Linked DNA regions of Parabacteroides timonensis. The protein of the gene in region 1 interacts with the protein of each later gene in a pairwise test. Links are inferred from orthologs where the notes say so. Each region holds a gene or a part of one and is shown on either strand. Other genes may lie near its edges.

Evidence for each region.
Region 2: the proteins of ruvC (region 1) and ruvA interact in binary tests that used the Escherichia coli proteins (3 or more experiments, as listed by UniProt). The link is inferred for Parabacteroides timonensis from one-to-one orthologs.

The regions. Positions count from the first base shown.
Region 1 is NZ_LT669940.1:1,026,052-1,041,990, reverse strand. Bases 6,457-9,318 are described here. They hold ruvC (crossover junction endodeoxyribonuclease RuvC), read right to left. Parts: upstream 8,237-9,318; coding sequence 7,676-8,236; downstream 6,457-7,675. Other genes in these bases: BQ7394_RS04695 (sulfatase family protein), read right to left, coding at 8,837-9,318; BQ7394_RS04705 (DUF4286 family protein), read right to left, coding at 8,229-8,546; BQ7394_RS04715 (ferritin), read left to right, coding at 7,137-7,619; gdhA (NADP-specific glutamate dehydrogenase), read left to right, coding at 6,457-7,073. Also shown: BQ7394_RS04740 (metallophosphoesterase), read left to right, coding at 1-452; BQ7394_RS04735 (alkaline phosphatase family protein), read left to right, coding at 535-1,437; BQ7394_RS04730 (metallophosphoesterase family protein), read left to right, coding at 1,445-2,440; BQ7394_RS04725 (PEP/pyruvate-binding domain-containing protein), read right to left, coding at 2,516-5,473; more of gdhA, read left to right, coding at 5,739-6,456; more of BQ7394_RS04695, read right to left, coding at 9,319-10,411; BQ7394_RS04690 (RagB/SusD family nutrient uptake outer membrane protein), read right to left, coding at 10,435-12,267; BQ7394_RS04685 (SusC/RagA family TonB-linked outer membrane protein), read right to left, coding at 12,280-15,477; BQ7394_RS04680 (hybrid sensor histidine kinase/response regulator transcription factor), read left to right, coding at 15,747-15,939.
Region 2 is NZ_LT669941.1:3,299,845-3,315,784, forward strand. The notes cover bases 4,873-7,735. They hold ruvA (Holliday junction branch migration protein RuvA), read left to right. Parts: upstream 4,873-5,940; coding sequence 5,941-6,531; downstream 6,532-7,735. Other genes in these bases: BQ7394_RS21010 (TrkH family potassium uptake protein), read left to right, coding at 4,873-4,947; BQ7394_RS21015 (SMP-30/gluconolactonase/LRE family protein), read left to right, coding at 4,959-5,846; sov (T9SS outer membrane translocon Sov/SprA), read left to right, coding at 6,569-7,735. Also shown: BQ7394_RS26340 (hypothetical protein), read left to right, coding at 1-121; dxs (1-deoxy-D-xylulose-5-phosphate synthase), read left to right, coding at 235-2,139; Trk system potassium transporter TrkA, read left to right, coding at 2,151-3,488; more of BQ7394_RS21010, read left to right, coding at 3,490-4,872; more of sov, read left to right, coding at 7,736-14,044; BQ7394_RS21030 (M48 family metallopeptidase), read right to left, coding at 14,255-14,953; gpmI (2,3-bisphosphoglycerate-independent phosphoglycerate mutase), read left to right, coding at 15,065-15,940. UniProt on the Escherichia coli protein: The RuvA-RuvB-RuvC complex processes Holliday junction (HJ) DNA during genetic recombination and DNA repair.

The DNA.
Region 1 (15,939 bases):
AGCCGAAGTATAAAGATCACAAAGTTATTCTCCTAACCCACTCTTATCTCGCCTGGAACGGCAAACGCCACATAAAAGAGAACTACAAAGTATCTCCGGCTAATTACGGGGAAGCCATTTGGCAGAAACTCGTATATCCCTCTTCCAACATCTGTATGGTGATCTGCGGCCATGAATGCGAGATAGCTCCTTTCAAGGACAATGTTTCTTTCCGTGTGGATAAAAATGCTGCCGGCAAAGAGATTCCACAGATGATGTTCAACGCCCAGACGGCCGACGGTTTCTGGCATGGCAACGGTGGCGACGGCTGGTTGCGTATCATGGAATTTATGCCGGATGGTCAGACAATTAAGATAAAAACGTTCTCCCCACTTTTCGCTATTTCGCCGACAACAGCCGATAAATCCTGGAGAACCGAGTCGTACGACCAATTCGATATTACTATAAAATAATGATAAAAGAAGCTATGATAATTAGATATTCGTACCTATTTTACATACCTTTGATGTACTAATACAAAATTAAACACATATCATGAAAAAAAGAAACTTATTACTTTTTCTGGTTTTAACCATTTTCACCGTTAGTTCGGCTTTTGCCGCCAAACCAAAAGCAAAACACGTAGTCTGGATCGGCCTCGACGGCTGGGGAGCTTACAGTGTAGAAAAAGCGGAGATGCCCGTCACTAAACAATTTATGAAAGACGGTTCTTATACGTTGAAGAAACGTTCCGTACTGCCATCTTCCAGTGCTGTGAACTGGGCCTCTATGTTCATGGGTGCGGGTCCAGAGATCCACGGATACACAGAATGGGGTTCAAAAACACCAGAGCTGCCTTCACGCGAACTAAATAAACACGGCATTTTCCCGACAGTTTTCCAATTGCTTCGCGATGCTCAGCCGGATGCCGAGATCGGTTGTCTTTACGACTGGGACGGTATCAAATATCTTGTTGATACCTTGTCTATGAGCTATCATGCACAAGGTCCCGACTATAACAAACAGCCAACCGTATTATGCGAAATGGCCGTTAAATACATCACCGAGAAAAAGCCGACCCTTACAATGATCGCTTTTGATAATCCTGACCATGTAGGACATGCCGATGGACACGACACTCCCGCTTACTATGCTAAAATCAAAGAGTTGGACGGTTATATCGGCCAGATCGTCGATGCAGTAAAGAAAGCCGGTATGTACGATGAAACGATTTTCATCATCACAGCCGATCACGGTGGTATCAACAAAGGGCATGGCGGCAAGACGATGCAGGAAATGGAGACTCCTTTTATCATCGCCGGTAAAAATATCAAAAAAGGATATTGCTTCGATGACATCAGCATGATGCAGTTCGACTGCGCTTCTACCGTTGCTGAAATCTTCAACCTGAAACAACCGCAAGTTTGGATCGGACGTCCGATGCCGGTATTTAAATAAATAGATGATGAAACAGATATTATTTAGCATGTTATTCCTGTTGGGCGGCTTACTGAACGGTAACGCCCAGCAACCGTCACTGCAATTCAATAAAGACGGAAAATTTAAGATCGTACAGTTTACGGACGTACATTATATCCATAACAATCCGAAATCGGCAATCTCTGTTGAAAGGATTAATGAGGTATTGGATGCAGAAAAGCCGGATCTGGTACTCTTCACCGGTGATGTAATCTACGGAAAACCTGCCGAAGAAGGTATGCGCACCATACTCAACCTGGCAGCCCAACGCAAAATACCTTTCGGTATGACATTCGGTAACCATGATAACGAGCAAGGGCTGACACGTGCGCAGCTGTTCGATATTATCCGGACAATCCCTTATAACCTGACCGACTCAGTAAAAGGTGTATCCGGAGCCAGCAACTACATCCTGCCGATCAAATCGTCGAATGGAAATAAAGATGCAGCCGTACTTTATTGTATGGACTCTCATTCGTATTCACAGATCGAAGGGATCGGCGGATACGATTACATCAAGTTCGACCAGATTCAATGGTATCGCGACAACAGCACTAAATTCACAAAGCAAAACGGTGGAACGCCGGTTCCTTCATTGGCATTCTTCCACATCGCTTTACCGGAATACAATCAGGCAGCATCTGACGAAACTGCTATAATGGTAGGAACACGTAAGGAAAAGGCTTGTGCACCGCAACTAAACTCCGGCCTGTTTGCTTCCATGAAAGAAATGGGAGACATCGAAGGCGTATTTGTCGGTCACGACCATGATGACGATTATGCCGTTTACTGGAAAGGTATCTTATTGGCTTACGGCCGTTATACCGGTGGCGACACGGTTTATAACAATCTGACCAACGGTGCCCGTGTGATCGAAATGACAGAAGGTGAAAAAGGTTTCAAAACCTGGATTCGTTTAAAGGATAACGAGATCATCAACAAGGTGAATTATCCTTCGGACTTTATCAAGAAGAAAGACTGATACACCATTGCGTCATAAAACAAAAAAGTCCTCTCTGCTTGATGCATGAGAGGACTTTTTTTGCTATATACTATCTTATTCCGGCTTAAGTACTACACCTAAACTCTTCTTCCCGTCCATCTTTATAACGATCGGTTTGTCAAAATGGATATGACGCAGATACTCTGTATCCTCAACAGCCGGTAAAGCATTCAAATACGCTTCATCGAACCAGCCGTCGCCTTTGAAAGGATTGATTGTGAAGTAACCGACACCGAAAGAAGTCAGGTTCTGGAAGAAATGCGTTCCCTGGCTCGGGTCGACACGATAGTTCTCCAGGCCACATTCCACTATCACACGCGCATTACTGATATGAGGCCATTTCACCGGGATACCTAACCAATGGTCACTGCTGCCCCAACGTCCGGGACCAACCAAGACATAGTTCTTCTCCTCTTCCGTGAAACGACGGTTCAGCTTCTCTATCTCATAAGCGATCAACTGATTGTTTGAAGAATTGAAAGCGCCGCTCTTTACATAGATAATATCCTGTACGTCCGTCACGATACCATGACCCAATACACTGGTCGAAGAAAGGATTGTCTCTTCATTCTTAACCTGGCTCAGGTCTTCATCCATAATCTCCTTGTTATCGACGATCGGACGGATCTGAAGCAGATAGAAAGTTGCCTTATCATGATTATTAGGGTCGACATTTACAGCAAACTCGATCTCTACCGGACGCCCCATTTCCTCCTGACCGATACGAAGCAATTCATCCAACGTCTTTGCCAACGGGAATACATCATGTTGCAGGATATTAACGAAAGAGAGGATCTTCCGCCCTCCGGAATAATAACCGTCACGAATGATCTGATCGTACGGATCGTAAGTAGAAACGATATATTTCAAAGAACCGTCGGCATCGGCATCCTTCAGGTTCAGACGCAACAAGTTGAAAGAGTCGTCGATAGAGAACTGCTGTGCCAGGTTCTCCAGATCGAGCGCATAGAAGCGGGTCTGCGTCTCACGAAGGGCGAAATCCATCGTACTCATCTGCAAAATATTATGCGGGTGGCGCGGGGAGAAACGCAAAGTTTGACCACCGTCAACAATATATTTCCCCAGTCCGAGGGCGATATTGGCTATACCGTCTTCCGCCTTCTCGTTACCGATCGGGTAGAAATTCAGTGATCGGGCCACCCCGGAGATGGTCGGGTAGAAATGATCGTTGTAACGGTTGCCGACCACTTCCTGCAATACGATCGCCATCTTCTCCTGATCGATCAGGTTGGAAGTTGCCGTCATATATGCCTTACTGTCACGATAGAACACAGAAGCATACACCGCCTTGATCGCATCGCTCAGAATACGCAACATCTCATATTTATCCTCCATCCGGGGAATCATATAAGTAGAATAAATACCGGCGAACGGTTGATAATGAGAGTCTTCAAGCAAACTGGACGAACGGACGGCTATCGGACTCTTCACGACATCGAAGAAAGCCATCAGGTCGTCGATCAGACTGGCCGGCAGACTGGCACGAAGGAAATATTTAAGGATCGTCTCATCGTCGGCATCCCCCAAGGCGATAGGCAACAACTCGTTCGTCTCCATAAATTCGTCGAAGATATCGGTACATATAACTACCGTCTTCGGTATGTTGGTATTGAAGTTTTCCGTCTCCAATTTCGGATAACGTTTCACCATTGCTCCCATAAAAGCAAGGCCTCTCCCCTTTCCTCCCAGCGAACCGTCACCGATACGGGCAAAGTTGCTGTACTCGTCGAAACGGTCTTTCTGGTAGATGGCCACCACCCCGGAGTTCTTCATCCGGCGGTATTGTACGATAAGGTCGAATATCAGTTTACGAGCCTCATCCATATCTTTATAATCGCTCACGTCCACTCGCTTCAGGACCTCTGCCGGCGGGAACATGGCACGCGAATAGAAGAAGCGTGAGAAATGATTGCGCGAAAGATGATAAACCAACGAATCGTCCGGTATCTGGAAGACTTTCTTCTGCAAATCCTTCAAATCCTTGATACGCATGATCTCTTCCTTCGTCTGCGGATTCAGGATAACGAAATCGCCAAACCCGAAACGCTGCATAATCTTCTTACGGAGATCCTGCGGGTAACTTTTCGAATTCTTATCGATAAACGACGCACCCAGCTCCTTCGCATATACTTTATTGCACGACTCTGACGACTCCAGGACAAAAGGAATGATCAATCCCGTCTTACGGACATACTGCCCAAACTTATAACCAGCATAAGGATCTTTCATCCCATTATGCATAAAACTCATATCCGAAACGATACCGAGCATATTATCCCGGTACTGGTCGAATATACGGACAGCTTCCTCGTAGGTTCTTGCCAGTTTGATTTTCGGACGACCACGCATACGAAGCGTCTGCTGGTGACCGTTAAGCGCCTCCTTGGCAAACATCTGGCTCTGCTCCAAAACAAACTTATACAGATGCGGCAAAGCGGAAGAATAGAAACGGATCGAATCTTCCACCAACAGAATGATCTGCACACCTACACTTTTCGTATCGTCGGGCGCATTCCACTTATCTTCAATAAGTTTAATAATAGCCAACAACAGCTCGGCATTTCCCAGCCAACTGAATACATAGTCGATCGCACTCAGGTCTTCATTGGCTATACGTTTGGAAACTTCTTTGGAGAAAGGCGTCAACACCACGATAGGAATATTAGGATAATGCACCTTGATCTCCTTTGCCGCCGCAAAAATATCGCGGTCGTCCATATTAGGCATGCAGATGATCAATTCAAAATTACGGTCTTCCAGTTCAGCCAGTGCTTCTTCTTCCGTAGTCACCTGGGTAAAACGGGGAGGATAACGAAGGCTCAGCGAAGTATATTCGTTAAATATCTGTTCATCGACCCGCCCGTCGTCTTCCAACATAAAGGCATCATATTTTGTAGCAATAAGCAATACATTATATATACGCTTATTCATTAGATTGGCGAATGATGTGTCTTTAAACACAAGGTTCTTAAAATCCGGTATTCCGCTCATAACGATTTCATAGAATTATATGCGCCCAAATGTAAGGAAAAAAAAGAAGAAAGAAGTCATGACCTGAATATTAAAAGACGCTTGCCTGTACACTAAATATTAGGCATATTGAAGCTAGAAGGATGGCAAGCAAGGAGAATCAGCCCAAAGATATGCATCAAAAACATATAATTCACTATCAAAAAGAAAGCAAAACCCTTGGTCAGTCCATAGAATTCGCTACATTTGCCTACACATTGTTATTCCTAAAAAAGCAAGAAACGCTATGAAGACAGAAGTTATTTTATCTGCACTGGAAGCAAAGCACCCGGGCGAAAAAGAGTACTTGCAAGCCGTGAAAGAAGTTCTTTTATCAATAGAAGAAGTTTATAACCAGCATCCGGAATTCGAGAAAGCCAAGATCATCGAACGGCTGGTAGAACCGGAACGTATCTTTACTTTCCGTGTACCCTGGGTAGACGATAAAGGTGAAGTACAAGTCAATTTAGGATACCGCGTACAATTTAATAATGCGATCGGCCCGTATAAAGGAGGAATCCGTTTCCATCCGTCTGTAAACCTTTCTATCCTTAAGTTCCTGGGATTTGAACAAACATTCAAAAATGCACTGACAACCCTGCCGATGGGTGGCGGTAAAGGCGGTTCAGACTTTGCTCCCCGTGGAAAGAGCGATGCAGAGATCATGCGTTTCTGCCAGGCTTTCATTATGGAACTGTGGCGTAACCTGGGTCCGGATCGTGACGTTCCGGCAGGTGATATCGGCGTTGGTGGACGCGAGGTAGGTTATATGTATGGAATGTACAAGAAACTGGCTCGTGAAAACACTGGTACTTTCACCGGTAAAGGCATGGAGTTCGGAGGTTCTATCCTTCGTCCGGAAGCTACCGGCTACGGTGCTCTCTATTTCGTACATCAGATGCTCGAAACACATGGAATCGATATAAAAGGAAAAACAGTAGCCGTTTCCGGTTTTGGAAATGTGGCTTGGGGAGCGACAAAGAAAGCTACCGAACTGGGTGCTAAAGTCGTAACGATCTCCGGTCCGGACGGATATGTGTATGATCCGGACGGTATCTCGGGCGATAAGATCGAGTACATGCTGGAATTGCGTAACAGCGGCAACGATATCGTGGCACCTTATGCCGACGAATATCCTAACGCCACTTTCTATCCCGGCAAGAAGCCTTGGGAACAGAAAGTGGATATTGCCCTTCCTTGCGCTACCCAGAATGAGCTGGATGCCGACGATGCCCGCAAGCTGATCGAGAACAAGACCTTATGCGTTGCTGAAGTCTCCAACATGGGATGTACGGCGGAAGCTGTCGATCTGTTCATCGAACACAAACAGTTGTTTGCTCCGGGTAAAGCCGTTAACGCAGGCGGTGTAGCTACTTCCGGACTTGAAATGACGCAGAATGCCATGCATATCTCCTGGACTGCCGAAGAAGTGGATGCCAGACTGCATCAGATCATGGGTGCTATCCACGAGCAATGCCTTGCTCACGGTAAGGACGGCAATTATGTGAACTATGTGAAAGGTGCCAACATTGCCGGCTTCATGAAAGTTGCCAAAGCTATGATGGCGCAAGGTATTGTATAATAAAGTATGGCACACTTTTTGTGATTACTTTTATACAAATACAACTCAATAAAAGTAAACATTATGATCTTAAGTAGGAACTTATCAAAAGCTTTCAATGAACAGGTAGAAGCAGAAATGTGGTCTTCAAACCTGTACCTGTCAATGTCAATCTATTTCCAGAAAGCAGGCTTGAACGGCTGTGCGCACTGGATGAGAAAACAGGCAGAAGAAGAAATGGAACATGCCCACAAGATGATCGATTTCGCTATCGACCGCGGGGGTGACATCACTATAAATCAGATTAATGTCGTTCCGACTGCATGGGGTACTCCGTTGGAAGTATTCGAACATGTCTACAAACACGAAGTGCATGTATCAGAGTTGATCGACAAGATGGTTGACATCGCCGAAGCCGACAACGATCATGCTGCCAAAGACTTCTTATATGGTTTCGTTCGCGAACAGGTAGAAGAAGAATCATCGGCAAAGGCAATTGTAGACCAACTGAAAATGTATGGAGAACATCATGCAATTCTTTTGGATCATAAGCTTGGCAAAAGATAATTTCTTTCCATAATAAAGAAACTCCGATCCTTGGTTTAACAGGGACCGGAGTTTTTTTATTTCCTCACCTTACCGGGATTCTTTGCCATAAAGTCTTTCCAGCCGGTATACTTCTTCTCCGAGATAGGATTATTTGTCTGGAAATAATGACATACAGCGGCTGCCAATCCGTCGGTCGCATCCAATTGGGGTAACATCGACTCTTCGGGAATATGCAGGAAACGTTGTAGCATTCCTGCCACCTGTTCTTTCGCTGCATTCCCGTTACCGGTAATAGACATTTTGATCTTCAACGGTGCGTATTCGAAGATCGGGATTTCCCGTTCCAAAGCAGCCGCCATGGCAACGCCTTGGGCTCTTCCCAGCTTCAGCATACTCTGCACATTCTTTCCGAAGAACGGCGCCTCGATTGCCAATTCGTCAGGATGATATTGGTCGATAAGCGCCAGTACACGTTCGAATATCTTCTTTAAGCGCAGGTAATGATCTTCGTACTTGTTCAGTTGCAGTACGCCCATAGCCTCAAGTTTAGGTTTATTCCCTTCGATCTTCAGGACACCGTATCCCATCACGATCGTTCCGGGGTCTATACCTAATATAACACGGTCTTTAATCATTCTCCCAGTCTATTTCTTCCAGTAAGGTACTGAACCCAACGATCTTGGTTCCGAAACGTGTAATCAACTCCTGTTGCAGGGCACGGCCTTCCGATTGCATCCAGTATTCCAGTGTCTCCGGATTCTTTACATGGAACTGCACCGAGTAACTGCTCGCATCCTCAGTCTCATCCTGTAAGATACGGCGTAAGTAAGGTGTTCTTAAAAATCCGCTGGCTGCAGCACGAGGTATATAACTCTTTTTCAGATATTCTATGCACTCGGTAAGGATATCATTCTCTATATTGAATGTTGTATTATAAACGATCATATTCTTTTTCTCCAAATTTCTTACACAAAGATAGCGAATATATCAGGAAAACCTCTATATTTGCACTCGAAAACCAAACCCGGGGCATTAGCTCATCTGGCTAGAGCGTCAGACTGGCAGTCTGAAGGTGATCGGTTCGAGTCCGATATGCTCCACGGAAAAGCACACATGCAGAGGTTCACTGATAAAGTGAGCCTCTTTTTTTGTATTTAATCCGATAATAGATAAGAAAACAAAAAGAGGATGCCCAACCAAGGACATCCTCTCACATTTATTTTACAGTTATAAAATCAGCTCTTCTTTGCCAGTTCCGATTCGATCGGGTCGTCGTACTGTTTCTGCAGCTTGTGAAGTTCGTCCATCAACTGCTTGGTTACTTCTTCCGTACCCGGTTTGTTATAGAGGTTATTCATCTCCATCGGGTCGTTTTGCAGATCATACAATTCCCATACATCGATATCGTCGTAGAAATGCATTAACTTATAACGATCCGTACGTACTCCGTAATGACGTTTCACCATATGTTCCGCAGGGAATTCATAATAATGGTAATACAAAGAGGTACGCCAGTCTTTCGGATGTTCGCCTTTCAGCAACGGCAGATAAGAATCGCCCTGAATGTCTTCCGGTATCGGAGCACCGGCCAGTTCCAGGAAAGTAGCAGCATGGTCGATATTCTGAACCATTTCAGGTATATCACCCTTTATTCCACCCGGATAGCGAACCAGCATCGGTGTACGGAAAGATTCTTCATACATGAAACGTTTGTCGAACCAGCCATGTTCACCCATATAGAAGCCCTGATCTGAAGTATAAACAATGATCGTATTATCCAGCATGTCGTTCTTTTCCAGGTAATCCAGTACGCGGCCCACATTGCGATCTACAGAATGGATCACACGGATATAGTCGAGCATATACTGCTGGTATTTCCACTCTGCCAACGCTTTACCGGAAAGTTTCTTTTCCTTGAACTCCTTGATGATAGGATCGTAATGTTTATCCCAGGCAGCCTTTTGTTCAGCATTAAGCTTGTTGTACATTGCACGGCCGGCCTTTTCCAGTCCCGGATTAGAATGGATCTCATTCTCTTTGTCGGCCAGCTTCAAGTCATAGACAAGGTCCATATCCTTGATGATGCTCATTTCCTGTTGGGAAGCAGCGATTCTGCCTTCATACTTGTCATAGAATGTTTCCGGAATAGGGAAAACAACGTCCTTATACAACTCCAGATCGCAAGTATCGGGCATCCAGGTACGGTGCGGAGCCTTGTGATGCAGGAGCAGGCAGAACGGTTTCTCCTTATCCCTCTTTTGATCCAGCCAGTCGATCGCCAGATCGGTCGTTATATTGGTGGCGTATCCTTCAATTTGTTTCTTCTCACCGTTGTCGATGAAATACGGATTGTAATAGTCTCCCTGTCCGGTCAGGATATTCCAATAGTCAAATCCGGTCGGATCGGAAGTAAGGTGCCATTTACCTACGACAGCAGTCTGGTAACCTGCTTGTTTCAACAGTTTAGGGAACGTCTGCTGTGCACCGTCGAAAGTATGTGTGTTGTCGGTAAAACCATTTTTATGGCTATGCTTACCGGTCAGCAAACAAGCACGGCTCGGGCCGCTTAACGAGTTGGCAACAAAGCTGTTGGTAAAACGGACCCCTTCTTTGGCGATACGGTCAATATTAGGTGTCTCGATGAACCGGTTATCGTACGCACTAATCGTTTGGTACGAATGGTCATCACACATGATGTAGAGGATGTTCATCGGCTTTTTGTTCTCCTCTTTCTCCTTGCAGGAGGGCAGCGATGCCAACATCGCTGCTCCTGTTAAAGAAAATAATACTGTAGATCTAACGTTTTTCATATATCTTGCTTATATAAATGAGTTTACCACCCTGGGTTCTGTTCCCATTTACCTCCTGTCAGCGACAGCATACGAGGTTGAATAGGTAACAGATAGTCGCGACCGACATTAAACTTCCATCCTTGCTCGTAACCGGCCGGATTGCTGGGCACTACATAACGTAAAGCATCACCCGGCTTTCCTGTCAGATAAAGATTATTTCCGGAAGGCTGGTCATACACCAGCTTACCATCAAACTCCGGATGATTCTGCAAGTTGCTTCCTACAAAAAGAGCACCTTTCGCCCACTTACCGACAATCAGTTCATCGGCAGCAGCCCAACGCAGGATATCTTCCAGACGACGGCCTTCACAAGCTTTTTCAATACGGCGTTCACGGCGCACAGCCTGAATATATTTATTCAAATGACGGAAAGGATAATCGGATTCCTGATTATATTCCCGATCAAAGTCAACGGCAGGCATACCAACACGGTCACGCAACGGTTGCAAAGCTACGATAATATTTTGAGAATTGGCAGCTCCATCCAATTCAGCCATCGCTTCTGCGTAATTTAACAGGATATCGGCATAACGGAACTGAATAGCAGGTGTTGCCCCCTTAAATTCTGCATCCAGACTACCGGTATAATCGATCTGCACATGCTTCAATAAAGAATAACCGGTCATGTTCTGGTTATAGGCAGAGGAACCGATCAGCGGCGGAACCACGTAATATGGAGGTGCATCGTCCGGACGAAGTTGCTGTCCCGGTGCACAAATGGTTTGTACCAGACGCGGGTCGCGAACGGTTGGCAATAGTTCGTTTCCGAATACCTTCTTGGCTTCTATCAGTGCATTACCCACAAAAGGCTTTCCGTCGATAGTCAGGTAATCGTCTACCAATGAAGCTGTCACGCCGACGCCTCCGCCACCCTGGTTCAGGTAACGGTTCACGTTGTTTCCGATCTGGTCGCCGTCATACATCTTAAACCAGAGGACTTCCGGGTTACCGGATAAATCTGTTGTCTGGAACATCTGACGGTAATCGTTCGTCGTATTTCCGGTTGTATAAATCTTCCATACACCACGATCCATCACCTCTTTGGCAGCAGCTATGGCTTGTGTGAAATAACTCTTTATCTTTTCGTCCGTTACCGAAGGATCATAAAACTTATCCCCCTTTGCTTTGTGATATTTCTCCCAGGTTCCTTCAAACAAGGCGACTTCGCTCTTCAGGGCACGGGCTACGTCTCTGTGCACACGCATCGAACCACTGTTATTCTGTTCGTTCAGATAAAAGATCGCCTTATCCAGATCCGCCAGGATACTGTCGGCTACGACCGTACGACTGTCGCGGGGAAGTTGCATGGCACCTTCGTCCGGATCGAGCGGCGTGCTGACCCATGTCAGGGGACCATAATTCACAAACATCTGATAATAATACCAGGCACGGAAATAGTAGGCTTCACCTACATACTGGTTATACTCCGAAGTTCCCTCTTCTGCGCAGTTACCTAAGTTATTAAGTAAAAAGTTCAGATTACGGATACCTGTATAGTTCGACAACTTGGAAGCTCCGCTCAATGTGGTCTCCCCGGCCAGACGGGAACTTACCGAGCTGGACGACATATTATCACTGTGTGTATCATACCCGGCAATATTTCCACCTCCACCGGCACCGAAATCCTGCGCACGCAGGCCGCTACCATAAGCTGCACCTGTCTGGTAGAACTGATCCAGGTAGTTTCTCATTTCGCCGGTACTGTTGAAAGGCTGTGCAGTAGAAAGCACACCTTCCGGCATTTTATCTAAATCAAAGCAAGATGTAAGGCTGAAAGCCAGGATCAAGCCTAAAAATATATTTCTTTTTTTCATAAGATCTCTAAATTATAAGTTAACAACTAAACCCACAGATATCACCCGGTTCATCGGATAGTTCTTACCACCTTCACTGGTATAATCATTCTTTGTATAGATCGCTTCCGGGTCATACATACCTTTCAACTTTGTAAAAGTCAATAAGTTCTCACCGGAGAAGAATACCTGTGCCTTCTGCAAACCGACTTTGTTCGTCCAGATTGCAGGAAGGTCATAGCTTACTGTCAGGTTTTTCAGACGGCAATACGCACCGCTCTGAATATACCGGTCGCTGGTCGTCATCGTTTTATCACGGAACGGTACAACGCCACCTGCCGTATGGATATAGGGTTTCGGATAGTAAGCACCCGGATTCGATTCACTCCAGTAATCCAGATGTTCCTTGAACACAGTCACCTGTGCATACGGACCGCTTCCCCAGAAATAAGCACCTGTTCCCGGATTCCAGTCACGTTTGCCTACGCCCTGGAACATCATGCTCAGGCTTATGCCCTTCCAACTGATAGAACCGTTCACTGTATATTGATAACGCGGGGTCGTATTACCGATCACCGTCATATCGCCCATATCATCCAATGTGTTGGTTCCTTTGTTAACTTTATTGTCGCCATTCAGGTCGCGATACTTCACATCGCCCGGTGTCCAGGGACGTCCGCTGATAAACGACATATCATATTTCTCATTATAAGCGTCGGCTTCTTCCTGTGTCTGTATCAGACCGTCGGCACGATAACCCCAGATTTCACCCACTTTCTTCCCTGTATACCAATTGTCATTCGGGTTCGTTCCGGTCGGGTTGGCATATTCGGTCACTTCTGAAGTGGCATCGGAGATTGAACCGCCGATCGTATATTGAATATCACCGTTGATTTGTCCGCGATAATTCAAAGCCAACTCCCACCCCCGGTTACGCATACGTGCATTATTTGTTTTAGGAGCATCGGCTCCGAAGAAATCAGGGAAGTCGACACCAGGGCCTAACATATCTTTCGTATCGCGCTGGAAAATGTCGAACGTACCGGTCAAAGAGTTTCCTAAGAAACCGAAATCAATACCGATATTCTTACTTTCCACTTTCTCCCAGGTTGTATTCGGATTTACTACACCCGGTGCTTTTGTAAAGATATGGCGTCCGTCGGAGAAGATATAATTACCTAAACCGTTGTTCAAAGACATGGTTGCCGCAAAAGTATAGAGGGCGGCACCTGCCTGATTACCCAGCAAACCATAAGAACCACGTAGCTTCAGGTTAGACAACACATCTGTCACAGAGCTCATAAACTCTTCACGCGTGATATTCCATCCCAGCGATACGGAAGGGAAAAATCCCCAGCGGTTGCCGGAAGCGAAGCGGGAAGAACCGTCGTAACGACCGTTCACTTCAACCAGGTAACGACCATCGTAATCATAATTGATACGTCCGAAGAAACCACGGGTAGCCCAGCCGTTACGGGTATCGACAACGGTCTTGTCGCCTGTTCCCATTCCCACGTTCGGGTTGCTGGTTGAATATAATCCTGTAATGGAGTTCTTCATCAGGCTGTAGTCATAGTCTTCTTCCTGGAAACCAGCCATTACAGTAAAGTTATGCTTTTCAGCAATGCTGAAAAGGTAATTTGTGTACAAATTGATCGACTGATAACGTGAGCGGTCATAGCTGCGGGTAAATTTACCATCAGGCGACATACCTAACTCCGAGCGTACCCCTTTAGAAGTGCTCACACCGTCGGCTCCATAAATAAGCGGGCTGACGTTCAGGGCTTCATATTCCTTGTTACCCATTTTATACGTATAGTCGAAGAAGATAAACCAGTTCTTCATCGGCTGGATTTCCAGACCGGCGGTAAGGTTCATATTATCACGCTGTGTATTCGTATAAGTACCACTCTGCAGGTACGGGATCATTGTCAGCTCCGTAAAGTTTCCGTTCGGGTCGATCGGCGAAACCGTCGGACGGAAACGTGCCAGCGAATGATAGAAACCTTCGCTGATACCACCGTCACCGAACGGGGTATTCTGGTCGGAGTGCATGAATTTGGAATTCACCTTCAACTTCATCCAGCTGGTCAGCTGTGAAGTGATATTAGCCGCAAAATTATAACGTTTATAATCCATGTCGGCATAACGAAGGATACCGTCTTCCGAATAATATCCTCCTGAGATATAATATTGTGCCGCTTTACCGCCACCGCTCAGGCTGATGTTATGATTCTGCTTGAAAGCCCAGTTCTTATAATGCAGATCAAAATAGTTCACATTACCTACTCCTGACTCCGAGTTTTCGAAAGCCGGGTTCATATTGGCATTAGCAGGTAGTTCGAACCACGGATTTACGCTGCTCGGATCATTAATATACTGTTGCAGCAGACCTAGTTTCTCGTCACTGTACAAACGCGGTGAACCGGCATTTGTAACACCTGCATTCCAGTATTGAGCAAAGTCGTACGAATTAACCATATCTGGTAATACAGTCGGCGAACTCCAACCTACCGTTCCCTGGTAATTGATACGCATTTTACCTTCTTCCCCTTTCTTGGTAGTCACCAGGATCACACCGTAAGCTGCACGCGCACCGTAGATAGCACAGGCCGCCGCATCCTTCAATACCGATATGTTTTCAATATCGCTGGGGTTTACATCCGAAAGACTCATTTCCACACCGTCCACCAGGATATAAGGTGCAGCATTATTGTCAAGGTTTCCTTGTCCACGCAATGTCAAAGTACCGGTACCTCCGGGACGGCCGCCACTGGAATTGCTAACCAGCAACCCCGGCACCATTCCCTGCAGACTCTGCACAGCATCAGCTACCGGACGAAGCTCCAGCGCCTCGCCTTTCACCGAAGAAACCGAACCGGTCAGGTTCACTTTCTTCTGTACACCATAGCCTACCACTACTACTTCGTTTATATCCACTGCGTCACTAAGCATTTTAATAGTTAGATTAGTCATGCCTTCCTTCACGAGTATCTCCTGAGGGATCATGCCAATATAAGAAATCAATAAAGTTTGCCCGGGCGATACGCTAATGGAAAACTTTCCATCCGCATCGGCAATCGTTCCGCTCTGTGAGTTTTTCACCTGAACGGCTGCTCCGGCCAAGGGTTCCGACGTAGCCTCTTCTATGACAACGCCATTCACATTTTGCTGTGCAAAAACGGCACAACAGAATAACATCAGTAACAATGTTACAAGAGATTTTTTCATAAAATCGAATTTTAAATGATAATAAAATAAAGTTCTCAAGACGGGTAACTACCCAGTGGTTTACTACCTCATGTAAAAAATCAACTCTTAACTATACCATAAGCGTTTATAATTAGTTAACTATTCACAACGCAAAGTTGCATTTTCCGCCACAGACGGATGTCAACCTGCGTACTTTTCATGTCAAAATCCATCCCGAAGTTCTAATTAAGTCAGCTATTTTCAACTTCAGATTGGTTTTATTACATTTGCGGTAATTAGAATGAGATATGATGGAAAAAAGCTCTGTTACACGAATTTTATACTTTCTGATCCTGCTGTTTTCCTGCAACGGATTTATAAAGGGGAACAATCCCAGTTATTATTTCCAGCAACTGAGTCTTGACAAAGGACTCTCGCAAACAACAGTTAATTGTATCCTAGCCGACAACAAAGGACTGATCTGGATCGGGACTGCTTCGG
Region 2 (15,940 bases), on another replicon or contig:
CAAGGCGCAAAAGGCCGTATTCGACAAACTGCTCGAAGTGGCGGATGTGGCTAATCTGAGCAAGGACGAGCGTGTCTTGTATGACGAAGTCCTGAAACGTTACCGCGACTATAAGATTTGATTTATTAACATGAAAGCCGAAAGCAGGTAAAACAGCCCCCCGCTAAAGAAATGCCCCGTTAAAACTATTATATGTGCCGTTAATTCTTTACATTTGCCACAAAATTAGCAGATATGACAGAGAGCAAGGATGAACACATATTGAACGTCATTAACTATCCGGAGGATTTACGAGAGTTGCCCCAGGAAAAGTTGGGGGAAGTATGTGCAGAGTTGCGTCAATACATAATAGATATACTTTCAGAAAATCCCGGACACCTGGGAGCAAGCCTGGGAACGGTGGAACTGACCGTCGCCCTTCATTACGTATTCAACACCCCATACGACCGGATTGTCTGGGACGTAGGCCATCAGGCATACGGACATAAAATTCTGACAGGACGCAGGGACGCATTCCATACACTTCGTAAATTTAAAGGCATCAGCGGTTTCCCCAACCCGGAAGAAAGCCCCTATGACGCATTTATTGCGGGCCATGCCTCCAACTCGATCTCGGCAGCCATGGGTATGTCGGTCGCCTCAGCACTGAAAGAAGAAAAGAACCGCCACGTAATCGCCGTTATAGGTGACGGAGCCATGACGGGAGGACTCGCTTTCGAAGGGCTGAACAATGCCTCGGCTAACCCCAACAACCTGTTGATCATCCTCAACGACAACGATATGGCTATCGACAACTGTGTGGGAGGATTAAGCCAGTACCTGGTAGATATCACAACCAGCCAGGCATACAACAAAATGCGTTACGACGTGTATCGCGGCCTGAAAAAGATGAAGCTGATAAACAACGACCGCCGGGGAAATATCATCCGCTTCAATAACAGCCTGAAGGCATTACTCACACAGCAACACAACCTGTTTGAGGGTTTCAGTATCCGTTACTTCGGTCCGGTGGACGGACATGACGTAAACTATATGATCAAGTTGCTGAACGATATAAAAGACCTGCAAGGTCCCAAGTTATTACATATCAAAACAAAGAAAGGCAAAGGTTTCAAACCTGCGGAAGAGTCGGCCACCGAATGGCATGCTCCCGGCAAGTTTAACAAGGAAACCGGTGAACGCATCATTATACACAATCTGGACGAACCGCAACTGTATCAGGATGTATTCGGACATACGTTGGTAGAACTGGCCGAACAGGACGAACGGATCGTGGGAATTACCCCCGCTATGCCGACAGGCAGCTCGATGATCCATATGATGAAAGCATTCCCCAAACGGGCATTCGACGTCGGGATTGCGGAAGGACATTCAGTGACTTTCTCCGCCGGACTGGCCAAAGAAGGAATGATTCCTTTCTGTAATGTATACTCGTCGTTTATGCAACGTGCATACGACAATCTGATCCATGATGTGGCACTGCAAAAGCTGCATATGGTGATCTGCCTCGACCGTGCCGGCCTGGTAGGTGAAGACGGAGCCACACATCACGGAATGTTCGACCTCGCTTACCTCCGCCCGATCCCGAACCTGACTATCGCCTCCCCTCTCAATGAACTGGATCTGAGAAACCTGATGTACACCGGATATAAAGAAGCTCCGGGAACATTTGTGATCCGTTATCCACGGGGCAAAGGTGAAATGAGGGACTGGCGTAATAAAATGCAGGTACTGCCCATTGGCAAAGGGAAAAAATTGAACGAAGGAGACGACATAGCTGTTCTGACCTTAGGTCCGATCGGAAACGAAGTAATAAAAGCCATCAGTGAAATGAAGGGTGAAGGCATATCGGTTGCCCACTACGACATGATTTATCTGAAACCGATCGACGAAGAGTTATTACATGAAGTAGGCAAAAAGTTCAAACGCATCATCACCGTAGAAAACGGAGTGGTGAAAGGCGGCTTGGGCAGTGCCGTACTTGAATTCATGGCAGATAACGGATATACTCCGCGGGTAAAACGCATCGGTATACCCGACTCATTCATTGAACACGGATCAATTCCCGAATTATACAAGCTATGCGGCCTGAATGCCGATAGCATCGCGGAAGAGATCAGAAAGATGGTGAACGATTAATTAGTAACAACATGAAAATTATTATTGCCGGGGCAGGCGAAGTGGGTACGCATCTCGCAAAGATGTTATCGCAGGAACAACAGGATATCATCCTGATGGACCCGAGTGAGGAGCGATTGAATTTCACTAACTCCAACATGGAGATCCTCCCGATGGTAGGGAACCCTACTTCAATCCGTGATCTGGAAGAAGCAGGAATAAAAAAGACAGACTTGTTCGTCAGCGTTACACCTGAAGAAACAACAAATATCGCTGCCAGCATCCTAGCCTCCAAGCTCGGAGCACGCAAAACACTGGCCCGTATCAATAATTACGAATATCTTTTACCCAAAAATAAAGAACTGTTCGAAAAACTGGGTATCCATTCGATGATCTATCCGGAGATGCTTGCAGCTAAGGAAATTGTGAATGCCGTACGCCGTCCGTGGACACGCCAGTATTGGGAACTGTTCGGGGGGGCTCTGATCCTGATCGGAGTAAAGGTTCGTGAAAACTCACGGCTGGTAAACAGACAACTGGCCGAGTTGCTGAACGAACAGAAACTATACCATATCGTTGCCATCAAACGGCAATACGAAACGATTATCCCACGGGGTACCGACTATGTCTTACCGGGAGATATCGTATTCTTTACCACTACGAAAGAGCATATCAAAGACGTACAGATACATGCCGGTAAAAAAGATCCGGAAGTGAAGAAGATATTTATCATGGGAGGAAGCCGTATCGCTATCCGTACCAGCCAGTATCTGCCGAACAATATCCGTGTCAAAATCCTGGAAACCAACAAAGAGAAGAGTCACCGCATAGCGGAAGTAGTACCTAGTAACGTCTTGATCATTAACGGCGACGGACGCGACACCGAACTGCTTATGCAGGAAGGTATCAAAGATGCACAGGCTTTTGTCGCCCTGACAGATAACTCGAGTACGAACATACTTGCCTGTCTGGCTGCAAAACGTTTCGGTGTATTCAAAACGGTCGCCAAGATTGAAAATATCGACTATATTCCACTGGCGGAAAATATGGATATCGGTTCGGTTATCAACAAGAAACTGATAGCAGCCAGTCATATCTACCAGTTCCTATTGGATGCCGACGTGTCGAACGTGAAGTTCCTGACATTCGCCAATGCCGATGTGGCAGAGTTGGTAGCGCGTCCCGACTCGAAAATCACACGTAAACAGGTAAAAGACCTGCGTCTGCCGAAAGACCTGACGCTGGGAGGGCTGATACGGGACGGAGAGCCGATGATGATCAAAGGTGATACCCAAATACAAGCTTACGACCACGTAGTTGTTTTCTGCCTGGAAACAGCCATGCGTAAACTGGAAGATTATTTTAATTAGTATGCTACTGAATGTACGTTTCATAATAAAAATGCTGGGGATGATGTGCATCCTCGAGACGCTGTTCATGCTGATGGCGGCAGTCGTTGCATTCCTCTACAAAGGAAACGACCTGTATCCTTTATTGCTTTCCTGTGGAATCCTGTTCGGGACAGGTGTTACACTCTATGCAATCGGTTTCCGGGCCAACGAATATTCTGCCGGACGACGGGAAGGGATGCTTACCGTAACATTCACCTGGATACTTTTCTCCCTATTAGGTATGCTCCCTTTCTATCTGGGAGGTTATATCGACAATGTGACGGATGCATTTTTTGAAACAATGTCGGGGTTTACCACCACCGGATCTACCATACTGACTGATATAGAAGCGTTACCGAAAGGCATCCTGTTCTGGAGAAGTCTTACACAATGGCAGGGTGGTATCGGTATGATTGTATTTACAGTGGCCCTGATGCCCATTTTAGGCGGGGGAGCCACTCAACTGTTCAATGCGGAAACACCGGGAATTACACACGAGCGGTTCCGTCCGCGTGTTACCCAGGTAGCCAAACGGCTCTGGGGTGTTTATTTATTCCTTACTCTCCTATTGATCGGCCTGTTATGGATAGGTCCCATGGATTTATACGATGCTGTGAACCATGCCTTGACAGCGATCTCTACCGGGGGATATTCAACCAAAAACACCAGTATCGCTTACTGGGATTCGGCTTATATAGAGTATGTCATCTCTATATTCATGTTTATCGGAGCAACCAATATGACATTGATCTACTTCTGCTTCAACGGAAATGTGAAGAAACTGTTCCACGATGAAGAGTTCCGCTGGTTTTTCTGGTTTGTAGCAATCATGATCGCTGTTTCTACGGCCTGGGTAATGTACCAGGGGGTTGCTACTGACTTCTTATCGGCGTTCAGGAAAGCCTCGTTCCAGGTAGTCACTCTAGTCTCTACCTGCGGATTTGTAACCGACAACTACATTCCCTGGGGGCCGTTCTTCTGGATGATAGCCTTGATCCTGATGTTTATATGCGGTTGTGCCGGTTCTACCTGCGGGGGATTAAAAATAGGACGGTTCGCCATCCTTTCTAAAAATCTCTTCAATGAGTTCAAGAAACAAACCCATCCCCATGCCATTATTCCGGTGCGGATGGATACACATATCGTATCCGGCGAAGTGGTACACCGTGTACTGGCTTTTGCCGTTGCCTACATGCTTCTTATTGTAGTAAGTTGCATCGTTCTGATGCTTGACGGACTGGGGTTTGAGGAGTCGATCGGAGCTGCCGTTTCGGCCATAAGCAACGTAGGACCGGGACTAGGAAAGCTGGGGCCGGTCGATAACTTCTCCGAAGTTCCTGTCGTTTCCAAGTGGTTCCTTTCATTCCTGATGATGACAGGCCGTCTGGAAATATTTACCGTATTGACTTTACTCGTTCCCGGATTCTGGAAACAATAAAATAACAGATCATGAAAGCACCTGCAATATTCCTCTTTATCATCGGTTACCTGTGCAGCACGCTGATAGCCACCTCACAAATAACCTCCCAGCGGGAGACGACCGATCTGTTGCCCGAAGGTACTTTCACAAACGGAATAGAAGGCCCAGCCACCGACAAAGCCGGAAACCTCTATGCCGTGAATTACGCCAAAGAAGGGACGATCGGCATTGTGTATCCGGACGGATCGCACGAATGCTTCGTGACACTGCCGGAAGGTTCCACAGGCAACGGTATCCGATTCAATAAAGAAGGGAATATGTTGGTAGCCGATTATACCGGTCACAATATCCTGAAAGTAGATATGAAAACCAAAGAAATCAGCGTATATGCCCATGAACCGAAGATGAACCAACCCAACGACATCGCCTTGGCCCCCAACGGAAATCTGTATGCCAGCGATCCGGACTGGCCCAACAAAAAAGGACAGCTCTGGTTGATCACACCCGATGGGAAAGTAAGTCTTTTAGAAGGAAATATGGGAACGACCAACGGTATCGACGTAAGCCCCGACGGGAAGAAGCTATATGTCAATGAGTCTGCCCAGCTGAAGGTATGGGTCTATGATATCAAACCGGACGGGACGCTCAGAAATAAAAAGCTTTTCCACACCTTTGAAGGCTTCGGGATGGACGGTATCCGCTGTGATGTGAAAGGGAACTTATACCTCTGCCGTTATGATAAAGGGACCGTTGCCATCATCAACCCGAAAGGTAAATTGATCCGTGAGATACAACTAAAAGGGCAAAAACCTTCGAACATAACCTTCGGAGGCTCGGATAATCGACGCTGCTACATCACTCTCCAGGACCGCGGTTGCTTCGAAACCTTCATTGCTGAATACCCCGGAAGAGAATAATTATTCACGTTATTGAAGATTTCTTTAGGTCTGATATACGCTTTTGCTTAATTTTGCGTTATAATAGGTACGAATTACTAAGATGTAACGCAAAATGATAGAATATATTAAGGGGGATATTGTAGAGCTGACTCCTACACAAATGATAATTGAGTGTTCCGGGATTGGCTATCAACTTAACATATCTCTGACTACATACAGCGCATTCAACGGGAAACCTTCCGGGAAAATTTACGTATATGAGGTTATACGTGAAGATGCCCACCTATTATTCGGATTTGCCCTGAAAGCAGAACGTGAGTTGTTCCTGCTGTTGACTTCCGTATCCGGAGTCGGCCCAAATACAGCCCGCATGATCTTATCGTCACTTCCCCCTTCCGAACTGATACAGGTGATCGCCACTAAAAATGAAACGGCTCTCACCTCGGTGAAAGGTATCGGACAAAAAACAGCCCAACGCATCCTGGTCGACCTGAAAAACAAGGTTAAAGTCGGAGATATGGTCGTTGGTGAAACAGCAGCTCCGGTGCCTGGTCATGGTGCAGTCGCAGAAGAAGCGGTTGCCGCCCTGGTTATGTTGGGATTCCAAAAGGCAGCTTCACAAAAGGCTGTAAGCTCGATACTGAAAAGTTCGCCTATGCTGGCAGTGGAACAAGTGATTAAAAGCGCACTCAGAATGCTTTGATAGTTGACAGTTGAGAAGTGGCAGTTGACAGTTTAAAATGAAAAAGAAAGCTCTAAAATATCTTATCTGGGTAACAGTACTACTATTCGGGGCCGGCATGATCTCGCTGAATGCCGATTACCTGACATATACGGCTACATTACCGGATATTCAGTTATTGGAAGGACAGGACATGCCCGACGGAAAAGATACCGTTCCGGCAACCCGTTATCCGGTATCCAAAACCGTACCGCAGGACTATGAAGACTTGACAAAGAAATCCCCGATGGACTTACGGGATCCTGAGAACGTAAAGACAGCCGTCGAATATGATATTAAGACCGGAACTTATGTGGTTCGTACCCGGTTGGGAGACAAGGACCTGACCACCCCTATCAGCCTGACTCCCGAAGAATATCAGGATTATAGTATGCAACAATCGCTCCGCTCTTACTACCGTCAGAAAAACGAGGAGGAGTTTCAGAAAGAAGCTGATAAAAAATTCAACCTGGCCGATATGCAGTTCGGTATCGGTGCAGCGGAAAGAATATTCGGCCCGGGTGGTGTACGCGTAAGAACACAGGGGTCTGCGGAAATTACAATGGGTCTGAAAAGTAACAGTACCAAGGACCCTTCACTTCCCGAGCGTGCCCGTAGCCGTACATTCTTCAACTTCGACGAGAGTGTACAGCTCAATGTACAAGCCAGCGTCGGTTCGAAAGTAAACTTCGATATGAACTACAATACAGAGACTTCATTCGACTTCGACTCTAAAAAGCTCAAACTGGCTTACACCGGAGAAGAAGATGAGATCATCAAGTCGCTGGAAGCCGGTAACGTATCGATGACGACCAACAACTCCCTGATAAACGGGGGGGCCGCCCTGTTCGGTATGAAGGCAGACCTTCAGTTCGGAAAGCTGAGGGTAAACGCATTATTTGCACAGCAGGAATCGGAGTCAAAAACCGTAAACTCGAAAGGTGGCGTACAAACCAAGCCGTTCGAACTGACCATCGACAAGTATGATGAGAACAGGCACTTCTTTCTATCACACTATTTCCGCAACAGATACGATGAAGCTGTCAAGGCATTACCTACCATCAATTCAAAGATAACGATCAAACGCATCCAGGTATGGGTTACCAACAAAAGAGGTAACTACGACCAAGCACGTAACATTGTTGCTTTTACAGATATAGGTGAGAACGACAGAAATTACATGGTGAATCCCATTGCTTTCCCGATAAACGGAAACCCTGAGTTCCCGGCTAACGACGCGAACAGCTTATATAACGAAATGATCACCACCTATGCCGGAGCACGCGACTACACGGCCGTCAATCAGACTCTTTCCGCTTTCGTCGGTGGATCGGAGTACGAAAAGGTCGATAATGCGCGCTTACTGGATGCTTCCGAATATACATACGATAGCCAGTTGGGATATATTTCACTTAAAACAAGCATGCAGCCTGGTGAAGTACTAGCTGTAGCCTACGAATATCAATATGACAACAATGGCACACCTAAGACAGTAAAAGTCGGTGAGTTCTCAGACAATAATCCTGAAAATCCGAGTGGATGTATCTACACCAAGCTGTTAAAAGGTACAGAGATGTCACCTGCCATGAAGTATTGGGATCTGATGATGAAAAACATCTATTCACTGGGAGCTTATTCCGTACAGAAAGAAAAGTTTCGTCTGGATGTGATGTATCAGAGCGATACGACAGGTACTTACCTGAACTATCTGCCGGAATCGACAGACCAAAAAAAGATATGGATCCGGATTATGGGTGCCGACCGTTTGAATTCGCAGAACGAACCCCATGCCGATGGCTTCTTCGACTTCGTAGAAGGCTACACGATCCAGGCAGATATGGGTAGAGTGATCTTCCCGAGCGTCGAACCGTTCGGTTCCAGCCTGAAGAAAAAGATGATAGAGCAGAATATATCTGCGGCTATCGCCGACAAATATGTATTCCAGGAATTGTACGACTCTACGCAAACAGTTGCCCGGCAGATAGCCGAAAAGAACAAATTCAAGATGACGGGAGAATACAAAGCCTCTTCCGCCGCCGAAATACAACTGGGAGCCAGCAATGTAGCGCGCGGATCAGTACGCGTAACTGCCGCCGGAGCCACACTGACCGAAAATGTAGACTATACAGTCGATTATACATCAGGAACAGTTACAATCCTGAATGAAAGTATCATCTCTGCAGGAACACCTGTCAGCGTATCGCTGGAAAACCAAACAGCTTACAGCATGCAACGTAAAACGATGATGGGGCTGGACCTGAATTACCAGTTCACACCTAATTTCTCGTTGGGGGCTACCATCATGCACATGTCGGAAATGCCTCTGACTACAAAAACGGTCATCGGTGAAGAATCTATCAAGAATACACTATGGGGATTAAATACAGCCTATAAAGGGGAAAGCCAGTGGCTGACCAATATGTTCGACAAGCTACCGCTGCTTACGCTGACCAAACCCAGCCAGATCTCATTCAACGCCGAGTTTGCCCATTTGATTGCCGGACATTACGAAAGCAAAGAAAACGGAGGCTATTCTTATATAGATGATTTCGAGTCGACACAAAGCGGCTTCGACCTGTTGAGCCCTTATCCCTGGAAACTGGCCAGTACACCGTATGACGATAATAAAGCAAGCGCTTTGTTCCCCGAAGCTTCACTGGTAAACGATATAGAATATGGTAAAAACCGTGCTTTATTGGCCTGGTATTATGTGGATGGTTTGTTCACCCGCAGAAGCTCCAGCCAGAGACCATCGTACCTCAACAAAGACAGTCTGTCGAACCATTACGTTCGTGAAATCCAGGTATCCGAACTATTCCCCGACAAAGACCAGGGATATAATGAAACCAGTACGATCAATGCATTGAACCTTGCTTTCTATCCAAATGAACGTGGCCCGTATAACCTGGATGCCGATTTAGTAAATTCTGACGGTACACTACAAAATCCGGAAAAACGCTGGGGTGGTATAATGCGCAAAATCGATCAGAGCGACTTTGAAACTGCCAATATCGAATACATCGAATTCTGGATGCTCGACCCGTTCCTTGAAGATGAGAATGGGACCAATAACGGTGGAGATTTATACTTCAACCTTGGCGAAATATCCGAAGACGTACTGAAAGACGAAAGAAAGTTCTTCGAGAACGGCTTACCCATCGATGGAGACAAAAGCAAAGTAGATTCCACAATATGGGGACTTGTTCCTAAACAACAAAGTACTGTATACGCTTTCGACAATACTGCCGGAGCACGCACCAAGCAGGATGTCGGGCTGAACGGTCTGTCTGCTGATGAGGAGCTAGAGTTTCCAACTTATGCGGAATTCATAGAAAAACTGAAGACAAAACTGAACCCTGATATCATCTCAAAGATGGAGAGAGACGAATTCTCTCCCCTCAGAAACCCTGGTACTGATAAATACCATTATTTTCGTGGTTCAAATCTCGACGCCAACCAAGTCGGCATTCTCGACCGTTACAAACGCTACAACGGAACAGAAGGAAACTCCGCCGAAACCGGCACTAGTGGAGAAAGATATGACACCTCCGCTTCAAAGAATCCGGATGTAGAAGATCTGAACCAGGATAATACCATGAACGAGAATGAGAAATACTTCGAATACAAAATTCCCATTCGTCGTGATGAACTGGCAGTAGGCTCGAACTATATTGTAGGCACAAAAGAAACTTATCCAGTCTTGCCGGATGGTACCAATGCCAATAATAGTAAGGAGGAAAAGGTTACCTGGTATCAGTTCAAAATACCTATCAAGAAATACAATCGTCGTGTCGGAAGTATCAACGACTTCAAGACCATCCGTTTCATGCGTCTATACATGACGAATTTCAAACAGCCGACCATCCTTCGTTTCGCTACGTTCGAACTGGTTCGCGGCGACTGGCGTTCTTACGAACAAGATTTGTCCGATCCAAAAGTACCGGTTAAGTCTAATGCCACACTGGAAGTATCTTCGGTGAACATCGAAGAGAACAGTTCGCGTGAACCCGTCAACTACGTAACACCTCCAGGAGTGAGCCGTGAACTTATGACCGGGCAGCCTCAGCTAGCACGTCAGAACGAACAGGCTTTGTCGATGAAAGTGACTGAACTGTCACCGTTTGATGCACGTGCGGTATATAAAAATACCTCTTACGACCTGCGCCAATATAAACAGATGCAGATGTTCATCCACGGAGAAAAGATAAGCGACGAAGATTCTTATATCCCAAGTAATGGCGACCTGTCCGTATTCATTCGTTTGGGATCCGACTATAAGAACAATTACTACGAATACGAAGTACCTCTGACATTGACCGATTATACAGGTAAAGGGAGGAGGTTCACTGCTGAAGAAGTTTGGAATCCTACGACAAACACGATGAACATCACTTTCGAAGTATTGACAAACCTTAAGCTACAACGCAACAAGGATAAACGCGCCGGAGTCAATGGAGTCAATTACCAGACCGTTTATTCGATGCCTGACCCGAACAACATGCTCAATACGATCAGTATCGTCGGTAACCCGAGTCTAGCGGAAGTGAAGACCATCATGATCGGTGTTCGTAACAAATCGAATACAGTGAAGAGTGCCGAAGTTTGGGTGAACGAATTACGCCTGAGCGACTTCAACGAGTCAGGCGGATGGGCTGCCAATGCCAACCTCAATGTGGCCGTATCCGACCTGGGGACAGTCAACGTGGGTGGACGCATCGAAACGGCCGGCTTCGGGGCACTCGACCAGTCATTATCCGAACGTCGTATCGACGACTTCTCACAATATAACATAGCAACCAATATCGAATGGGGTAAATTCTTCCCGGAAAAAGCTAAAGTCAGCATCCCGATGTACTATGCCTACTCGAAAGAAATGACCAAGCCCCAGTATAACCCGCTCGATCAGGATATCAAATTAAACGATGCCCTCGATGCTGTAGAGACAAAAGCCGAAAAAGACTCTATCAAGAACTTCTCGGTAGATAAAACCGTAATCAAAAGTATCTCGTTCAACAACGTGAAAGCGGATATCCGCAGTAAAAACCCGATGCCTTACGACCCGGCCAACTTCTCGATCGGCTATTCTTACAGCCAGACTAAAACGCAGAATCCGGAAACCGAATACGAAACGACGAAGGATTACCGTGGAAACTTATCGTATAGTTACACACCGTACGTAAAACCGTTCCGTCCGTTCCAGAAGATAAAGAAGAACAACGGATACACCCGTTATGCCAAACAGTTCAGCCTGAACTATGTTCCGTCGAACATCAGTTTCCAGACGGCCATGATGCGTAACTATTACGAATTGCAGTTGCGCGACCTGGAAGACACAGGCAGTAAGCCGGAAGCGTCCTTCAGTTCAAACTTCTACTGGGATCGTGCTTTCAGTTTGCGCTGGGACTTCACCAACAATCTGAATATGACATTCACTTCCGGTACGAATGCCCGTATCGAAGAACCGTATGTACAGGTAAACAAAGAACTGAATCCTGATGGATATCAGGTATGGAAAGATTCTGTAAAGCAAAGTATCGCCGATCTGGGTACACCGTTGAAGTACGACCAGACATTCAATGTTACCTGGAACCTGCCTTTGCAGTATATCCCTGTACTCGATTGGGTAAACAGCTCGTTGACCTACAACGCGCAATACAACTGGGACCGCGGGGCTGTTGTCGAATCCGACTATGAGATCGGTAACACGATTAAAAACAACCGGCAGTTCGATTTACAGAACAGCTTGAACATGCTTTCACTCTATAACAAGAACAAATACCTGAAAAAGGTGAACCAGAAATTCTCTGCCACCCGTACGGCTACCAAAAAGAAAGAACAGAAAGAGATCAAACTGGAAAAAGACATACAGCTGAATATGGATAGCGGAACCGTCGTTCAACACGGCATGTTCACCAAAAAGGTACGTATCACTGCACGCGGAGCCGATGGGAAGGTGTATTCAATCAAGTACAAACCGATCAACTACGCACAGGTAATGATCCTCAATCAGGATACTGCCCACCTGAAGCTAACCATTAAACCCGGTCCTAAAGCAACCGAAGACTTCTTGTATAAGGCAGCCGAGCATGCTTCACGCTTCCTGATGATGGTACGTCGTATCAACATTCAATACCAGACAACCGATGGTATGATGGTTCCCGGATTCCGTCCGATGATCGGTGACATTTTCGGTCAGGGACGTTCGCCGTTCGGCCTGACACCTGGTCTGGGTTTTGCCTTTGGTGCCGTAAACCGTCAGTTCCTGGAAGATGCCAACGAACGAGAATGGCTGGTCTATAACCCGACCAACATAACACCTGCCGTAATGAGCAGTGCAAAGAACCTGAACATACGGGCAAACCTCGAACCTATCACCGGTTTGAAGATCGACCTGAATGCCAACCGGGTAGATACACGCAGTACCGATATACAATATATGTATCCGGGCATGCCTGAACAAACCGGCGGTAACTTCCTTATGACAACCATCGGTCTTAGAGGTTTCTTTAAAGGTAGTGGTAATATCGACAACGGATATGCTTCGGAAACATTCAACAAGTTTATCGAAAACCGTGAGATCATAGCCAACCGTCTTGAAAGCCAGTATAGTGGAACGAACTATCCTTCGGGCGGCTTCCTGGCAGAAAACGGACAGGCAGGACAACCTTATACACCAGGCGGTGTCAACAAAAACTCAGCCGACGTACTAATTCCGGCTTTCCTGTCAGCCTATACCGGAAAAGATCCGAACAAAATTTCGTCGTCTCCTTTCCCTGCCCTGCGCAGCCTGTTACCGAACTGGCGTATCACATACGACGGATTGGTTCGTATTCCGGCCGTGAAGAAATACTTCAAGACCGTAATGTTGAGTCATCAATACGTTTGTACCTATAATGTCGGAGCCTACAATTCCTATTCTACCTGGGTAGACGCAGGATTGGGTGGCAACATGGGCTTTACACAAGGTTCGGATAACCTGGCTATACCGTCTTCCCCATACGAAATATCCAGTGTCAGCCTCAACGAAAGCTTCAACCCGCTATTGGGTGTCGATGCTACCATGCTGAACAATATCACGATCCGTATGGACTATGCAACGAGCCGCAACCTGAACCTGAACATATCCTCCTACCAGATCGTAGAAGCACTTTCAAACAAGTATACGATCGGTTTAGGATATAAGTTCGCCGAGTTCAACAAGATATTGAAGATGAAGAAAACACGCGACTTCAGCAATGACCTGACCGTGCGCCTGGACTTCTCTTACAATAAAATGCAGTCTCTGATACGTAAGATAGAAGACAGCTTTACACAAGCTACCAGCGGTAACATAGCTAAGACGATCCAGTTCTCAGCCGATTACGGATTGAGCCGTGCCCTGACAGTGCGTGCTTTCTACGATTTGCAGATCAACGAGCCGCTGATCTCTAACGCAGCCTATCCGACAAGCAACTCCAACTATGGCGTAGCCCTCCGCTTCTCGCTGGCGCAGTAAGCCAATCCGTTCGGGTGAGGGAGTGCCTCACCCTGATGAGGCGAACTACCGCATCGGGATGCGGCTGTCAACCGCACCCCGATGAGGCAATCAACCGCACCCGGGTGCGGCACTGCCCCGCCAGCACAGGGTGGCATGCCCCATCGGGACAGGGGAGCGTGCACTAACAGGATAGGATACCTTGTCACCTTACCGGCTAAGGAGAGTAGATCACAGCATGTGATAATCCTTCAGTTCCCCGCGCAAGGCGAGCGCCTTGTTGTCTGTTACACCGTTCAGAAGTTTCCAGAAGCGATCGCTATGGTTCATCTCTACCGTATGGCAAAGTTCGTGAAGGAGGACGTAATCGATCAGATGCCAGGGGAGCAACATCAGGGATAAGGAGAGATTGATTGTTTTGCGCGTACTACAACTTCCCCACCGGGTCTTACTATTCATGATCCGTACGCCTGTACAGGTAAATTTATATCGGGCAGCGAGTGCCATCAAGCGGTCGGGAAGTAATCGTTTAGCCTCGTGGCGAAGCGCTTTCTCCAATAAATCCTTCAAAATCTCCTGAACTTTATCGGACTCGAAACGGGTTGCCGCCGGACAAGCAATACGAAGTATCCCTTCCTTCAAGGTCATATAATAGTTGTTACGGTCTGTACGGAATATTTCTACGCGGAAAGTAGTTGCCTGCAACTGCGTCGTCTCGTCCAGCAACGGGCGTGCCGGATGCTTTTTCAAAGCCGAAAGAAGCTTCTGCCTGTTCTCTTCGATAAAAGACAGCATCCGTCCTTCATCCCCGCCTTCCGGCATAGTGGCGGTGATCATTCCCTTTGATATTTTCAGCGTATAACGGGTTGCTCGCGGGGTAGTACGGAGAAGGATGGTTCCCAGATCGTTGTAGTATATCTTCTTTTCCATATTTACCACAAAAGTAATACTTTAAAGGGAAATAATATTACGGTAGAAATGCTTATCTTTGCGCCCGGTATTAGATATTTAATAAGTATAAACTATATAAATAAGGCAATCATGAGCAAGAAAGCACTTTTATTGATCTGCGATGGCTGGGGAATCGGCGACCGTGGTAAAGATGATGTAATCTACAACACTCCCACTCCGTACTGGGATTATCTGTTGAAAACATACCCTAACTCTCAGTTGCAGGCTTCCGGCGAAAACGTAGGTTTACCCGACGGACAGATGGGTAACTCGGAAGTAGGTCACCTGAACATCGGTGCAGGCCGTATCGTTTACCAGGACCTGGTGAAGATCAATATCGCCTGTCGTCAGAATACAATCCTCGACAATCCGGAAATCAAACGTGCTTATAGCTACGCCAAAGAAAACGGCAAACAGATCCATTTCATGGGACTGGTTTCCGACGGTGGTGTACACAGCTCACTGGAACACCTGTTCAAACTGACTGATATCGCGAAAGAATACGGAGTGGACAAAGCATACGTTCATTGCTTCATGGACGGTCGCGACACTGACCCGAAAAGCGGTAAAGGTTTCATCGAACAACTGGAAAACCATCTGAAAACAACAGGCGGTAAGATCGCTTCCATCATCGGCCGTTACTATGCAATGGACCGTGACAAACGTTGGGAACGCGTGAAAGAAGCGTACGACCTGATCGTGAACGGAACTGGTAAACCTGCCGAAGACATGGTAAAAGCCATGGAAGAATCATACGCAGAAGGCGTAACGGACGAATTCATCAAACCGATCGTACACGTAGAAAACGATAAGCCGGTAGCTACTATCGAAGAAGGCGACGTCGTTATCTTCTTCAACTACCGTAACGACCGTGCCAAAGAACTGACTGTCGTTCTGACTCAGCAGGATATGCCGGAAGCAGGAATGAAGACTATTCCTAACTTGCAGTATTTCTGTATGACTCCG